Regions from separate parts of the Salinifilum ghardaiensis genome, predicted to be linked through region 2. Evidence: riboswitches for the same ligand, from Rfam matches in the RefSeq annotation. Region 2 holds a riboswitch; the other holds the start of a gene.
The links. A riboswitch is a leader RNA that binds a small molecule or an ion and turns the genes downstream of it on or off. The one in region 2 is predicted to bind cobalamin.
Positions count from the first base shown of each region.

Region 1: linked by a shared signal. The riboswitch ahead of ACVGV0_RS12045 (ABC transporter substrate-binding protein) and the one ahead of cobN (cobaltochelatase subunit CobN) in region 2 are both predicted to bind cobalamin.

Region 1 is NZ_CM137101.1:2,618,669-2,626,386, reverse strand. It holds gene ACVGV0_RS12060 (erythromycin esterase family protein) at 221-694, shown strand; gene ACVGV0_RS12055 (ABC transporter ATP-binding protein) at 716-1,519, opposite strand; gene ACVGV0_RS12050 (FecCD family ABC transporter permease) at 1,516-2,559, opposite strand; gene ACVGV0_RS12045 (ABC transporter substrate-binding protein) at 2,556-3,593, opposite strand; cobalamin riboswitch at 3,656-3,865, opposite strand; gene ACVGV0_RS12040 (UvrD-helicase domain-containing protein) at 4,022-7,234, opposite strand; gene ACVGV0_RS12035 (hypothetical protein) at 7,304-7,718, shown strand, end outside.
Region 2 is NZ_CM137101.1:3,943,811-3,951,528, reverse strand. It holds gene ACVGV0_RS17995 (VanZ family protein) at 1-2, opposite strand, end outside; gene ACVGV0_RS17990 (YbhB/YbcL family Raf kinase inhibitor-like protein) at 271-816, opposite strand; gene ACVGV0_RS17985 (sugar kinase) at 1,024-1,995, shown strand; gene ACVGV0_RS17980 (bifunctional 4-hydroxy-2-oxoglutarate aldolase/2-dehydro-3-deoxy-phosphogluconate aldolase) at 1,997-2,605, shown strand; cobalamin riboswitch at 2,798-2,919, shown strand; gene cobN (cobaltochelatase subunit CobN) at 2,974-6,648, shown strand; gene ACVGV0_RS17970 (S1 family peptidase) at 7,052-7,718, shown strand, end outside.

The DNA of each region.
Region 1 (7,718 bases), 1.3 Mb from region 2:
GGGCTTTCAGCGGGAGAGCCGTCACCTTCGCAGGGGCGGACCGTCAAGACTTTCGGGGCTGTTTGCGGAAGGCCAGGGCCGCGAGGCTGATCAGCACTCCGGACAGGGCGAGGATGCCGGCGGATCGCAGTAGTGTGCGCACGTCGTTCTCCAACTCGTGTGATGTGCACTGACATGTCGCCGGTCGGCGCACCGCCGCGCCCGCACCGGCGGAGTTACGGTGGCACTCCACACTGGAGTCGGCCAGCCAGCTCACCCGGACGGATGGGCGGGGCGGCGGGATTCGCCAGCTCAGCGTCGCGAGGGGCTGCCACCGCGGACTCGCCCCGGCGGCGGCACGCACCGCAGTTCCGGCGGGCACCTCCGCGCCGAGCTCGGCGACGGCTGCGTCGCGGTCGCGGCCACCGTCGGGGAAGTCGACGACGGATCGGTCCCGCCGACCCCTGCCCAGTTCACCGAGGCGCCGCTGTCGGTGATCGACGCCGGCTCGCTCCCACTCCGGGACGTCGAGACCCCGCCGGCGGTGCAGGACTGGCTCGACGGACCCTGGCGGACCCGGCTCGTCGGCCCGCACTACGACCCTGCCGCCGATGCGGACCACCACGTCACCGGCCCGTCGGTGCGCGACGCGCTCGACGGGTTCCTGCACGTGCGGCGCAGCGCGCCGATGCGCCCGCTCCGCAGCACTGCATGAAACCGGGAACCGGCACCCGGCCTACCCGGAGGGCGCGGCGGCCCGCGCGTCGCGGCGCGCGGGCACGAACCGCACGTGCGGGTATCCCTCGGGTTCGTGCGTGACCACCGCGGTCACGCCCCACACCTCGGCGATGCGCTCGGCGGTGAGCACCGCGTGCGGCTCCCCGGCGGCGACGACGCGGCCCTGGTCGAGCACGACGACGTGGTCGCAGTACATCGCGGCGACGTTGAGGTCGTGCAGCGCCACCACGGTCGTCGTCGGCAGGTCGACGAACAGGTTCAGCAGGTCGAACTGGTGCTGGATGTCCAGGTGGTTCGTCGGCTCGTCCAGCAGCAGCTCCCGCGGCTGCTGCGCCAGGGCGCGGGCGATCTGCACCCGTTGGCGCTCCCCGCCGGACAGCGTCTGCCACCGCCGGTCGGCCTTGCCGGCCAAGCCGGTGCGCTCCAGCGCGTCCTGCACCGCGGTCTCGTCGGCGGCCGAGGCGGGCTGCCACGGCCGGCGGTGCGGGATGCGGCCCAGCCGCACCACCTCGACCACGGACAGCGGCACCTGCGTGTCGCTGTGCTGCTCGACCACCGCCACTCGCCGGGCCACGGCGCGGCGGCCGAGGTCCGCGAGCGCGCGGCCGTCCAGCGTGACCACTCCCGCGGTCGGGGAGAGCACCCCGGCCAGCAGCCGCAGCAGCGTCGACTTGCCGGACCCGTTCGGTCCGAGCACGCCGACGGTGGAACCCTCCTGCGGGGTGAGGCTCACCCCGTCGAGGACGAGCGCGCCGCCGAGCGTGCGGGTCACGCGGTCCGCGGCCAGTCCGTCACCGGTCATCGCGTCTCCCGGGCGCGGTAGAGGATGAGCACGAACGCGGGCACGCCGATCAGCGCGGTCATCACGCCCACGGGGATCTCCTGCGGGTCGAGCAGCGTGCGGCCGAGGGTGTCCACCCACACCAGGAACACCGCCCCGGCCAGCGCCGTCACCGGCAGCAGCCGCGCGTGGTTCGCCCCCGCCACGGCGCGCGCGGCGTGCGGCAGCACCAGGCCGACGAACCCGATCGCGCCGACGGCGCTGACGACCACCGCCGTGAGCAGCGCCGTGGTGCACAGCAGCACCAGCCGCGTGCGGGCCACCGCCACGCCGAGAGCGGCCGCGGCGTCCTCGCCGAAGGCGAACGCGTCCAGCGACCGGGCGTGGCCGCCGCAGAGCACCAGCGCCACCGCCAGCGCCGCGGTGCACGTGGCCACCTCGGTCCAGGCGGCGTTGCCCAGCGACCCCAGCAGCCAGAACATCACCCCGCGCGTGGTCTGCGCGTCGGCCGAGGTGAGCACGATGAACGAGGTCAGCGCCGAGAACAGCTGCATCGCCGCCACCCCGGCCAGCACCACCCGGTCGGTGGTGCCGCCGAGCAGGTGCGCCAGCACCAGCACGAGGGTGAACGAGACGATCGCGCCGGCGAACGCGCCGGCCGACATCGACACCGCCCCGCCGCCGAAGCCGAGCACGAGCACCAGCACCGCCCCGGTCGACGCGCCGGAGGACACGCCCAGCACGAACGGGTCGGCCAGCGGGTTGCGCAGCAGCGACTGCATGATCGCCCCGCAGGTGGCCAGGCCCGCGCCGCACACCGCGGCCAGCAGCGTGCGCGGCAGCCGCAGGTTCCACACGATGCCCTCGCGGATCAGCGACAGCGAGGACTCGCCGAGCCCGAGGCGGGCGGCCACGGTGGCGTACACGTCGCCGACGCGGATCTCGGCCGGGCCGATGGTGATGGCCACGGCCACCGATCCCGCCAGCGCGGCCAGCCCCACCACCAGCAACAGCGGCAGCCACGCGCGCCGGGCCGCGCGGGTCGTCCCGGCCGCGCTCACCGGTCGCGCCCGAACTCGCGCAGCTTGGCGGCGACCTTCTCCACTCCGGCCACGGTGCGGATCGACGGGTTCATCGCCTGCCCGCTCAGCCGCACGTACCGGTGGTTCTCGACCGCGTCCATGTGGGCCGTGGCCGGGTGCGACTCGAGGAAGGCGATCTTGGCGCGCGCGGTCTCGGCCGTCTCCGACCGGCGCGAGAGGTCGCCGAGCACGAGCACGTCCGGGTTGCGCTCGGCCACGGTCTCCCAGTTGATCTGCGGCCACTCCGCGTGCGTGTCGGCGAAGGCGTTGCGCGCGCCGACCTGGTCGGTGATGATGCCCGGCGCGCCGCAGCAGCCCGCCAGGTAGGGCGACTCGGAGTTGGCGAACCAGAACATCAGCGACGTGCCGGAGGCGTCGAGGCCGCGGGTGGCGCGGTCCATGCGTGCCTGCAGGTCGGCGACGAGTCGTTCGCCGCGCCGGGGCACGTCGAACAGCTCCGCCAGCTCGCGGACCTCGCGGTAGAGGGTCTGCATCGACAGCGGGTGCTGCCGCCGCCCGTCGCCGGAGCCGCTGTTGTCCTTGGCGCAGTCGGCGGGGGAGAGGTAGCTGTTCACGCCGAGCTCGGCGAACTGTCCCCGCGTGGCGACCCCGCCGGGGCCGAGGGTGGACACGAACGAGGCGGTGACGAAGTCGGGTTCGGCGGCCAGCACCGACTCGAACGACGGCATGTCGTCGGCCAGGCGCGGCACCGACGCGTTCGCCGCGGCCAGTTCCTGCGGCAGCGGGTCGGTCCACATGGACGTGCCCACGATGCGGTCGCCCAGCCCGAGCGCCAGCAGGATCTCCGTGGTGCCCTGGTTCAGCGACACGACCCGCTGCGGCGGCCGGTCCAGTTCGGTGCGCGTGCCGCAGTTGTCCACGGCGCGGGGGTAGCCGGGGGCGGGCGGTTGCTGCTGCGGCGCCGCTGCGGTACCGCAGCCGGCCAGCAGCGCGAGCGCGGACAGCAGGGACAACGGCAGAGCGAGGCGGTGCAGTGCCGACAGCAAGCGCACGAACGCTCCTCGGTGTCGAAGGGGCCGAGACGCGGGCCCGCGGGTGCATGACAAGACCCGGCCGCGCGGGCCGGGAGCCAGCAGGTCTTCGGACTCGGGGTCTTCCGGGCGGAACGCCTTCCCGGAGGGCGTGCTCCAGTGGCTGAGCCCGGGGCCGTTCCACGACTCCGTGTTCCGCCCGTCGCCCACACCGCTGCGCGTCAGTTCCGGATTCGCACCGGATTCCCTGACTCACGTCGCGCGTGAGTTCGACTGGCGAACGACAACGTACCACCCGCGCCGACCCGGCCCACCCGCCCCGGCGAAACCCCTGGTCACGCCGCGATCCGGCGGGTGAGGGGTGAGTTGGGGCACCCCCGCGGCCCCGCCCGGACGACCCGGGCGGTCGGGTCAGGCAGCCGCGGCGGCACCCCCAGGCCGTCGAGGAGTCACAGCAGGCTCAGCTGCCGCGGCCGCGGCTGGCGCCGCACCGGCTGCGCATCGACGACCGCATCGCCCAACCCGTCCAGCAACGGGCTGCGGCGCCGGTCGCGACCGCCGCGGCGCGCCGCACCGGTGAGGTACAACCGCTCGTGCGCGCGGGTCATGCCCACGAACACCAGCCGCCGCTCCTCGGCGAGCGCCTGCTCGTCCGGCGGGGACTGCGGCCACGACAGCGGCAGCAGCCCGTCCTCGCAGCCGGCCAGGAACACCACCGGGAACTCCAGGCCCTTGGCCGCGTGCAGCGTCAGCAGGCACACCGCCTCGGCCCGCGGGTCCAGCACGTCGACCTCCGCGCCGAGCGCGACCTCGCGGGCCAGCTCGGTCACGTCGCGGCAGCGGCGGGCCAGCGGCAGCAGCAGATCCACCGCGTGGTGCACCTGCGCGGCCGTCTCGTCCGGCACCCGCCCGGCCACCACCTCGGCCGCCCGCCGCATCCCGGTGACCACGTCGTCCGCGGCGCCCCCGCCGGCGCGGGCGAGTTCGTCGGTGACCAGCCGCACCCCGGTGCGCTGGGCCAGCCGCTCGTGCGAACGGCGCTGCACCGGCAGGCCCTGCCGGTCCAACGCCTCGGCCAGGGCGTGCGCCTGCGCCTCGGTGCGGTAGAGCACGGCGACGTCGCCGAAACCGAACCCGCCGCGCTCGTGCCCGCTGGCCCGACCCGCGTCCAACGCGTGGAACGACGCCCCGCCGAGCAGCTGCTCGACCGTGCCGGCGATGTAGGCCGCCTCGGCGTGCTCGTCGGCGGCGGTGTGCCGCACGATCCGGTGCGCCGGCCGGTCCCCGGCCGCGGCCAGCACCCGGTCCGGCACGAACGTCGACGCCGCCACCGCCCGCTGCGCCGCGGTGAGGATGTGCGCCCCGCTGCGGTAGTTGCGCTGCAGGTGGCACACCCGCGCGGTGGGGAAGTCCGCGGTGAACCGCAGGAAGTAGCCCACGTCGGCGCCGCGGAAGGCGTAGATCGCCTGGTCCGGGTCGCCGATGGCGGTCACGTTGCCCTCCGGCGGGGCCAGCTGCCGCAGCAGCCGGTACTGCACCGCGTCGACGTCCTGGTACTCGTCGACGGTGATCCACGCGAACCGGTCCCGCCACGCCGCGGCGGCCTGCGGGTGCTCGGCGAGCACGGCCACCGCCGCGTCCAGCAGCCCGTCGAAGTCGACCAGGTCGCGCTCGGCCAGCGCCTGGTGGTAGCGCCGCACCAGCGCGGCCACGTCCTCCTCGACCGGCTCGCCCAGCCGGACGCGGCCGGCCGCGTCCGCCAGCCGCCGCGCCCCGCCCTGGTCGCCGGCCAGCGCCAGCCGCAGGTCGTGCTGCACGGCCGCGTCGGCGATGCCGAACCCGGCGGTGAGCCCCGCCGCGTCGGCGTGCTCGCGCAGGATCCGCAGCGCCAGGCCGTGGAACGTGGTCACCGTCATCTCCGCGGCCGGAGCACCGAGCAGCCCCTCCAAGCGCTGCCGCATCTCCGCCGCGGCGCGGCGGGTGAACGTGACCGCCAGGCACGTCCGCGGGTCCGCGCCGCGCTCGGCGACCAGGTGCGCCAGCCGGTGGGTGACCGTGCGGGTCTTGCCCGTGCCCGGTCCGGCCACGATCAGCAGCGGCCCGCCGGCGCAGGCCGCGGCCGCGGCCTGCGCACCGTCCAACCCGGCCAGCAGGCCCGTCGCCGCGACCGCGTCCGGCTCCGGGGGTTCCGTGCCGTCACCGGTCTGCTCAGCGCCGACCGCGACGCCCGGGCGGGCGGGCGCGGCCTGACCGGGGGGCTCCTCGGCAGCCTCCCTGCCGCCGGTGGCCGCATCCGCGTGCTCGCCCGCCCCGGCTGGCGCCGCAGCCCCGCCCGGCGCGTCCGCAGCGCGCCGGGCCGGCACGGTGGGGGTCGGCGCGTCGAACAGGGCTAACGCGGACCCGCCCCACTCGGCCGCCTCGCCCGGGTCGAACAGGCGGATCACCCCGTACTGCCCGTCGAAGCCGGCCTCGCGGCGCACCCGCCCGGCACGCAGCCGACGGATCGCCTCACCCAACGCGGGATCGTGCCCGGCCAACTGCTCGACCGGCACCTCGTCGAGCACGTGCAGCTCCGGCCCGAACGCGGCGGTCACCCGGGAGGTTTCCGCGAACACCGTCTTGCTCTTGGGCCCCACGCCGCGCAGCTCGCCGATGATCTCCGGTAGCGGGATGCGGTTGCGGTAGTCCACCGCGCCCTGCGGGCGCGCCCCGGCGGGCCGGTCGGCCACCGCCGCGACCCGGTTGAGCACCCCGACCGTCAGCGCCTTGCCGCAGTCGGGGCACACCCCGCCGTGCGCGGCGGTGTCCTCCGGGGCGCAGCGCAGCCCGCAGCCGCGGTGCCCGTCGAGGTGGTACTTGCCCTCCTCGGGGAAGAACTCCACCGTGCCGGCGTAGCCGCGGCCGGTTTCCAGCGCGGACTTCACCGCGAAGTAGTCCAGCTCCACGTCGAACGCTGTCGCCTCGCGCGCGACCATCGGCGGCGAGTGCGCATCCGAATAGCTCACCAGCGTGTAGCGGTCCAACCCGGACACGCGCCAGTTCATCTCCGGATCCGACGACAACCCCGTCTCCACGGCGAAGACGTGCCCGGCCAGGTCCCGGTAGCACTCGTCGAGCGAATCGAACCCGGCCTTGGAGCCGAGCGCGGCGAACCACGGCGTCCAGATGTGCGCCGGCACCAGGTACGCCCCGTCGCCGGATTCGAGGGTGATCTCCAGCAAGTCGCGGGAATCCAGCCCGAGGATCGGCCGCCCGTCCGAGGCGAGGTTGCCGATCGTCGACAGCCGCGCGATGAACCGCTCCGCCGCGGCGAAGTCCGGCAGGTAGCACAGGTGGTGCACCTTGCGGGTGTGCCCGCCGGCCTTGTAGATCGTGGAGATCTCCACCGACAGCGCGAACCGCACCGTCCCGCGGCACGACTCCGGCAGGGTGGCCAGCACCTCGGCGTCGACGTCGTCCCGCAGCCGGTACAGCCCCGGCTCCTCGGCCGGCGTCAGCATCTCCTGCGCGTGCGCGAACCAGGCCGGATGGGTGATGTCGCCGGTGCCGAGCAGCGCAACTCCCTTGCGCCGCGCCCACCAGGCCAGGTTCGGCAGCGTCCCGTCCTTGCTGCAGGCCCGCGCGTACTTCGCGTGGATGTGCAAATCGGCGTAGAAGCGCACGCGGAGATCCTGCCAGCCGGCGTGCCCACCGCCCCTGCCGGGGCGATCACCCTGCTAGCGTCGGCCACCGTGAGCGAGGCCGAGGTCGACACCGCGGGCGTGTGCAAGTTCCCCGGCTGCGACCGTCCCGTGGCCGCCGCCTCCGGGCCCGGACGCCCCCCGGAGTACTGCGACCTGCCCGAGCACACCCGCTGGCGCGCGTGGAAGGAGCGGCAACGCCGCGCGGGCGAGACCACCGGCGGCGAGGCCGGCGCGGACGGCGCCACCTCCGACCGGGAGGCCACCCGGCTGCACACCGCCGAACTGCTGCGCCAGTACCGCAGCCTCTCCGAGCAGCTCTCCCGCACCCTGCACGGTGCGCTGGAACACCTCGACGGCCTCACCGACCCCAGCACGGCCGACGCCCAGGTGCGCGCCGCCCACGCCGACGCGGCCGGCCGCGTCGCCCGGGCCGAGCAGGAACTGGCCACCGCGCTGCACCGCG
Region 2 (7,718 bases):
ATTGCTGCCTCCTTCCCCGTGCGTGGCACGGGGAAGGAGGGCTCAGCCGGCGTTGCAAATGCACCCCGGACGGGTGATCTTCGTGCGCGTCAGCGGAGGCCCATCCCCCATCCGCGTGGGGACAACTCACAATTTTCATGAAAATTGTGCTCTCTGGAGGAGTTCCAGATAAGTGGGCGCCTGCGCCCCGGGCACGAGTGCGCCCCGGTGCTCCGCGGGGGTGCACCGGGGCGGGAAGAGCGGGTCGCGAGAACCGCGGAAGAGCTCGGCTCAGATCTGGTAGGTCGGGGCGATGACCGCGCGGCCCACCGTGTGGAACGCGAGCATGAAGTTCACGACGGCCGGGCTGGCGGTGTCGTCCACGCCCAGCTTCTCGGTGTCCGCGGCGATGACCGCGAAGTAGTACCGGTGCGGCCGGTCGCCTTCCGGCGGGGCGGCGCCGCCGAAGGCGCGCTCGCCGAAGTCGTTGGCCACGTGGAAGGCCCCCGCCGGGACGCCCTGGCCGTTGCGGTTGCCGGCGTCCGCGGGCAGCTCGGCCACCGAGGCGGGGATGTCCACCATGGCCCAGTGCCAGAACCCGCCCGGGATCGGCGCGTCCGGGTCGAAGCAGGTCACCACGAAGCTCTTCGCGGATTCCCCGAAACCGCTCCAGCTCAGCTGGGGCGAGAGGTTCCGGCCGCCCATGCCCATGCCGTCGTAGGCGTGGGTCTGGTCCATGGGCTGCCCGTCGGTCACGTCGGTCGAAGCGAGGGTGAACTGCGGCACCTCGGGCAGCAGCGAGTACGGGTCCGGGTCAACCGGGCGCTGAAGGCTCATGAGTGCTCCTTTGCCTGCGGACGGTGAGTCGTGATCGCCCCGCCCCAGCGTAGAGGTCGGCTCCACCTCCGCGCCGTGTGGATCGTTTGCACCATGTGCACGGTCGCTGTGGATCGCGCACGCCGGGTGGGTAGCGTGTTCCCGGTCGGCGCGTCCGGCCGCACCGCCGCGGGCCGCGCCGGACGTGAGCAGAGAGGGGAGTGCCGCATGACCGCCGAACTGCCCGGGGCGTTCGAGGCGCTGTGCGTGGGCGAGACGATGTCGCTGATCGCGCCGGAGCAGCCGGTCGCCCTCGAGAACGCCGCGCGGTTCACCCTCTCCGCAGGGGGTGCGGAGTCCAATGTGGCGATGCACCTGGCCGGGCTGGGACACCGGGTCGGATGGGCGAGCAAAGTGGGCGACGACCCGCTCGGGCGGCGCCTCGTCGCCGACATCTCCGCCGCGGGCGTGGCCACCGACCTCGTCGCGACCGAATCCGCCGCGCCCACCGGGGTCTACTTCAAGAACCCCGGACCGGACGGCACGCGCGTGCACTACTACCGCTCCGGGTCCGCGGCCTCCACGATGGACGAGGGCTTCCTCGGCGACGGAGTGCTCGACGCCGTCGAGGTCCTGCACGTCAGCGGCATCACCCCCGCCCTGTCGGCGGCCTGCGACCGGATGGTGCAGCACCTGCTCGCGCGTCCACGCCGGCACCTGCTGTCGTTCGACGTGAACCACCGCCCCGCGATGTGGCCGGCCGAGCAGGCGGCGCCCCGGTTGCGGGAGCTCGCCGACCTCGCCGACATCGTGTTCGTCGGCCTCGACGAAGCAGCCGCGCTGTGGGGCGCGCGCACCGCGGAGGAGGTGCGGGCGATGCTGCCGCGCCCCGGCACCGTCGTCGTCAAGGACGCGGCGAACGCGGCCTGGGAGCTGGGCGCCGAGCCCGTGTCCGTTCCCGCGCCGCACGTCGACGTCGTGGAACCCGTGGGGGCGGGGGACGCCTTCGCCGCGGGGTACCTCGCGGGCGTCCTCCGCGGCTTCGACCCGCAGCGGCGCCTGCGGTTCGGCCACCTGCTCGCCGCGCACAGCCTGCTCAGCACCACCGACCAGACCGCGCCGCCGGAGGAATCCGCGCTCGCCGGCTGGTTGGACCGCTCCGATCAGAGCTGGCGCGCGCTCCGGTTCGGGGAGGGCTGAGATGCACACCTTCGACGAGCTGTTCACCGTCCCGGTCATGGCGATCCTGCGCGGGATGGATCCGCAGCGCACGGTCAGCCTCGCCGAGCGGGCGTGGGACCTGGGGATCCGCGCGGTGGAAGTGCCGATCGAAACGGGGGAGGCCGAGCCGTCCCTGCGGGCCGCCGTCGAAGCGGGCAGGCGGCGCGGACGCCCCGTCGGCGCCGGCACAGTGGTCGGCCTCGACCAGCTGCACGCGGCGCACGCCGCCGGCGCGGCGTTCACCGTCGCTCCCGGCCTGGATTCCGAAGTGCTGCGCACCAGCGAGGAGCTGCGAGTGCCGCACCTGCCCGGCGTGGCCACCCCGAGCGAGATGCAGTGGGCCCAACGGCTGGGGGTGACCTGGGTGAAGGCCTTCCCCGCCGCCGAGCTCTCCGCCGGGTGGTTCCGCGCGATGCGCGGACCGTTCCCGAGCATGCGCCTGGTCGCCACCGGCGGCGTGCACGCGGGCAACGCGGAGGAGTACCTCGCGGCCGGGGCCTCGGTGGTCGCCGTGGGTTCGGCGCTGGAGGACTCCGCGCAGCTGGCCAGGCTGGCCGACCTCGTCGGTGGCGCGGGCGCGCCGGGCTGAGCCGCCCTCCGGTGTGGCCCAGCACACCCGCGCGCCGCGCGGCGCTGCCGACCGCTGGTCACCTGCGACGATCGCGCGCGCTCCCGCTGCGCGGCGCTGCCCGGCGCCGTTGCGGGGGAGACGGGTGAAGCAGCTCATGGCGCCGCGTGCCGCGCCCGTTAGGATGGGCCGGCAAGCCTGCGGCGAAATCGGAGGAACCCGGTGCGAGTCCGGGGCGGTCGCGCCACTGTGACCGGGGAGCTGCCCCTGAGATGCCACGGCCCGGAACGGGCGGGAAGGCGGGGGAGGTGCGGTGATCCGGGAGCCAGGAGACTCCGAGCGCCGCAAACCCCCACCCGGGGCGCGCACCCCGAGAGAGAGGACGAGGCGTGACCGAATCCGCCAGTACACGTGTGCTGCTGCTGTCCACCGCCGACACCGACCTGCTCGCCGCACGTGCCTGCGAAGCGGACTACCGCGTGGCGAACCCGGCCCGCGTCTCTGCTGAGGAAGTGCCCGACCTGGTGTCCGGTGTGGACATCGTCGTTGTGCGGCTGCTCGGCGGCAAGCGCGCCTGGGAGGACGGGCTGGACGCGGTCCTCGAGACCGGTGTCCCGACCGTCGCGCTCGGCGGCGAGGCGACTCCGGACGCGGAGCTGATGGCCCTGTCCACCGTTCCCTCCGGTGTGGCCACCCAAGCCCTGTCCTACTTGGCGGAAGGTGGTCCGCGCAACCTCGCGCACCTGGCCTGGTTCCTCTCGGACACGGTGCTGCTCACCGGGACCGCGTTCGAGCCGCCGGAGAAGACCCCCGAGTTCGGTGTGCACGGCAGCCGGGAGCACGACCCCGCCCGCCCCACAGTCGGCGTCGTGTTCTACCGGGCGCACGCCCTGGCCGGGAACACCGCGTTCGTGGACGTGCTCGCCGACGAGGTCGAAGCCGCCGGTGCCAACGTGCTGCCGGTGTACTGCGGGTCGCTGCGCGGCCTGGCGGACGCCGAAGGGCTGCGCGAACTCCTCGGCGAGTGCGACGCCCTGATCGCCACGGTGCTCGCCGCGGGCGGTTCCGTGGCCGCCAACGCCAGCGCGGGCGGCGACGAGGACTCGTGGGACGCCGGCGCTCTGGCCGAACTGGACATTCCCGTGCTGCAGGGGATGTGCCTGACCAGCAGCCGTGCGCAGTGGGAGGAGAGCGACGCCGCGCTGTCCCCGATGGACGCCGCCATGCAGGTGGCCGTCCCCGAGTTCGACGGCCGCCTGATCAGCGTCCCGTTCTCCTTCAAGGAGTCCGGTGAGGACGAGATCCCGGTCTACGTCGCGGATCCGGAGCGCGCGCGGCGCGTCGCCGGGACAGCGGTGGCCCTGTCCCGGCTGCGCGGAACCCGCAACGGGGACAAGCGCCTCGGCGTCGTGCTGTCGTCGTACCCCACCAAGCACTCCCGCGTCGGCAACGCCGTCGGACTCGACACCCCCGCCTCGGCCGTGGTGCTGCTGCGCGCGCTCGAATCCGCCGGCTACGACCTCGGTGGTCTCGACACGTCCGGACTGGACGGCGACGCGCTGATCCACCGGCTCATCGCCGCGGGCGGGCACGACGTCGAGTGGCTCACCGAGGAGCAGATGTCGCAGGCCGCCGTCCGGATCCCGGCGACGCGCTACCGCGAGTGGTTCGACGCGCTGCCCAAGCCGCTGGCCGACAGCATGGTCGAGCACTGGGGAACGCCGCCGGGCGGCCTCTACGTCGACGAGGAAGGCGCGATCTACGTCGCCGCTCTGCGGTTCGGCAACGTGGTGCTGCTGATCCAGCCGCCGCGCGGCTTCGGCGAGAACCCCATCGCGATCTACCACGACCCGGACCTGCCGCCGTCGCACCAGTACTTCGCCGCCTACCGGTGGTTGGAGGAGGAGTTCGGCGCCGACGCCGTGGTGCACCTGGGCAAGCACGGCACGCTGGAGTGGTTGCCCGGCAAGGGGATCGGGCTGTCGGCCGACTGCGCCCCCGACCCGGTGCTGGGCGACATGCCGCTGGTGTACCCGTTCATCGTCAACGACCCGGGCGAGGGCACGCAGGCCAAGCGGCGCGGGCACGCGACGGTCATCGACCACATGATCCCGCCGATGGACCGGGCCGATTCCTACGGCGACATCGCGAAGCTGGAGCAGCTGCTCGACGAGTACGCGTTGGTGTCCGACATGGACCCGGAGAAGAAGCCGGCGCTGCGCGACCAGATCTGGGAGCTGGTCACCTCGGCCGAGCTGCACCACGACCTGCACCAGCAGGAGCAGCCGGACGCGGATTCGTTCGACGACTTCGTGATGCACATCGACGGCTACCTCTGCGAGATCAAGGACGTGCAGATCCGCGACGGGCTGCACGTGCTGGGCAGGGCCCCGCAGGACGAGGAGCTCGTCAACGACGCGCTCGCCGTGCTGCGCGCCCGGCAGGTCTTCGGCGGAGCGGTCGGCGCCGTCCCGGGGCTGCGCTCGGCGCTGGCCGAGCACTTCGGCATGGACGAGCAGGCGCTGCTCGCCGACCCCGGCAGCCGCGCGTCCGTGCCGAGCGCGCTGACCGACCTCGTGGACGGGCCCGCCGCCTCCGGGGCGGACGCGGTGGATCTGCTGGAGTCGCTGGCGCGGCGCATCGTGGAAGCCGTGGCCACCACCGGCTGGGACGCCGACCGCGCCGCCGCGACCGCGCAGGAGGTGCTCGGCGGCAGCGTGCCGCAGGTCGAGAAGGTCGCGCACTTCGCCTGCGCCGAACTCGTGCCGCGGCTGGCGCGCACCACCGACGAGATCGACAACGCGGTGCACGCCCTCGACGGCGGATTCGTCCAGTCCGGACCGTCCGGTTCGCCCACCCGGGGACTGGTCTCCGTGCTGCCGACGGGGCGGAACTTCTACTCGGTCGACCCCAAGGCCATCCCCTCGCGCAACGCCTTCGACGTCGGTTCGTCCCTGGCGGATTCGCTGATCGCGCGGCACGTGGCCGACCAGGGGTCCCACCCCCGCTCGGTCGGGCTCACCGTGTGGGGGACCTCGGCCATGCGGACGCAGGGCGACGACATCGCCGAGATCCTGTGGCTGCTGGGCTGCCGCCCCGCGTGGGACGACGCCTCGCGGCGCGTCACCGGGTTCGAGATCGTCCCGCTGGAGGAGCTCGGCCGTCCGCGCATCGACGTCGTGATGCGGATTTCCGGCTTCTTCCGGGACGCGTTCCCGCACGTGGTCAGCCTCGTCGACGACGCGATCCGCGCGGTCGCGCAACTCGACGAGTCCGATGCGGACAACTACGTGGCCGCGCACTACCGCGCCGATCTCGGCGAGCACGGCGACGAGCGCCGCGCCAGCTCGCGGATCTTCGGCTCGAAACCGGGGGCCTACGGCGCCGGCCTGCTGCCGCTCATCGATGCGCGGAACTGGCGCAGCGACGAGGACCTCGCCGAGGTGTACGCCACCTGGGGCGGCTACGCCTACGGGCGGGGCCTCGACGGGCGGGAGGCCCGCGCCGAGATGGAGACGGCGTTCAAGCGCATCCAGGTCGCCGCGAAGAACGTCGACACCCGCGAGCACGACATCGCCGACTCCGACGACTACTTCCAGTACCACGGCGGCATGGTCGCCATGGTCCGCTCGCTGTCCGGGCAGAACCCCGAGGCCTACGTCGGGGACTCGGCCGTGCCGCACGCGGTGAAGACCCGCACCCTCGGCGAGGAGACCAAGCGCGTCTTCCGGGCGCGCGTGGTCAATCCGAAGTGGATCAACGCCATGCGCCGGCACGGGTACAAGGGCGCGTTCGAGATGGCGGCCACCGTGGACTACCTTTTCGGCTTCGACGCCACGGCCGAAGTGGTCGACGACTGGATGTACTCCAAGCTCGCCGAGACCTACGTGTTCGACGACGAGGTCCGGCAGTTCCTCAACGACGCCAACCCGTGGGCGCTGCGCGGCATGACCGAGCGGCTGCTGGAGGCCGCCGACCGCGGTCTCTGGGAGGAGCCCGACCAGGAGAAGCTGGAGGAGCTGCGGTCGATCTACCTCGAGCTCGAAGGCGAGCTCGAGGAGTAGCCGATCCGGCGGGAGACGGCGCTTCCCGGGACGCGGGTCCTCGAGCACGGGGGTTCTCGAGCACGCGGGCCCTCGAGCACGCGGGTCCTCGAGCACGCGGGTCCTCGAGCACGGCCTGCTGCCCGACATGCCGGGACGTGTCGGGCAGCAGGCCGGTCCGAGTTCTGCGACGTACGGCATGCGCGTGCCGTGTTCGATCGTTTTCTGCCGTGTGCCAGTGGATCTGGATGTCCACTGTGTCCTGACGCGCAGTGTTCTCCGCCGGCCAACTTCACCGGATCGAGTGGTGGGGGACGGGGGTGCCGAAAACCTCTCGCACTGTGACCCTGCTGAGTGGGGACACTCCGGTGCGGATGCGAACGGTCCGCTCCGGGAGCGGTAACACCAGGGAGGAGAGGGAGTCATGGCGCGAGGCAGTACTCCGCGGAGGAGCAGGCACGTCACGGCCGTGCTGTCCGCGGCCGCGGTGGTGTCGGGGTCGATCGCTGCGGCCGGGATCGCGGGCACGGCGCACGCCGCTCCTGAGCAGCCCGCCGCCGCGGCCTCCTCGGCCGCGGCGCAGGCACCGCCGATCGTGGGCGGCGAACCCGCCCCGATCGCAGCGAGCCCGTGGGTGGTGTACCTGAGTGATGGCCAGGGCAACCAGTTCTGCGGGGGAACGCTCGTGCGCTCGAACAAGGTGGTGACCGCGGCGCACTGCGTGGAGGGGGAGTCCGCGGGTTCGGTCGAGGTCGTCTCCGGACGTGCGGACAAGAACACGGACGCGGGAACAGTGTCCGAGGTCACATCAGTGTGGACACATCCGTCCTATCGGAACCCGCAGGCGGGGGCCGACATCGCCGTGCTCACGCTCGCAGGTGAGCTGCGGCAGCCGACGCTGGACCTCGCCGCACCGCAGGACGAGCAGCTCTACGCGCCCGGCACGCCCGCCACGGTGTACGGCTGGGGGACGACGAGCGAGGGCGGGCAGTCCTCCGACGTGCTGCGCAGCGCCGAAGTGCCGCTGGTCGGCGACGAGAAGTGCGGCGCGGCCTACGGCGGCGACTTCGACGCCAGCGCGATGGTGTGCG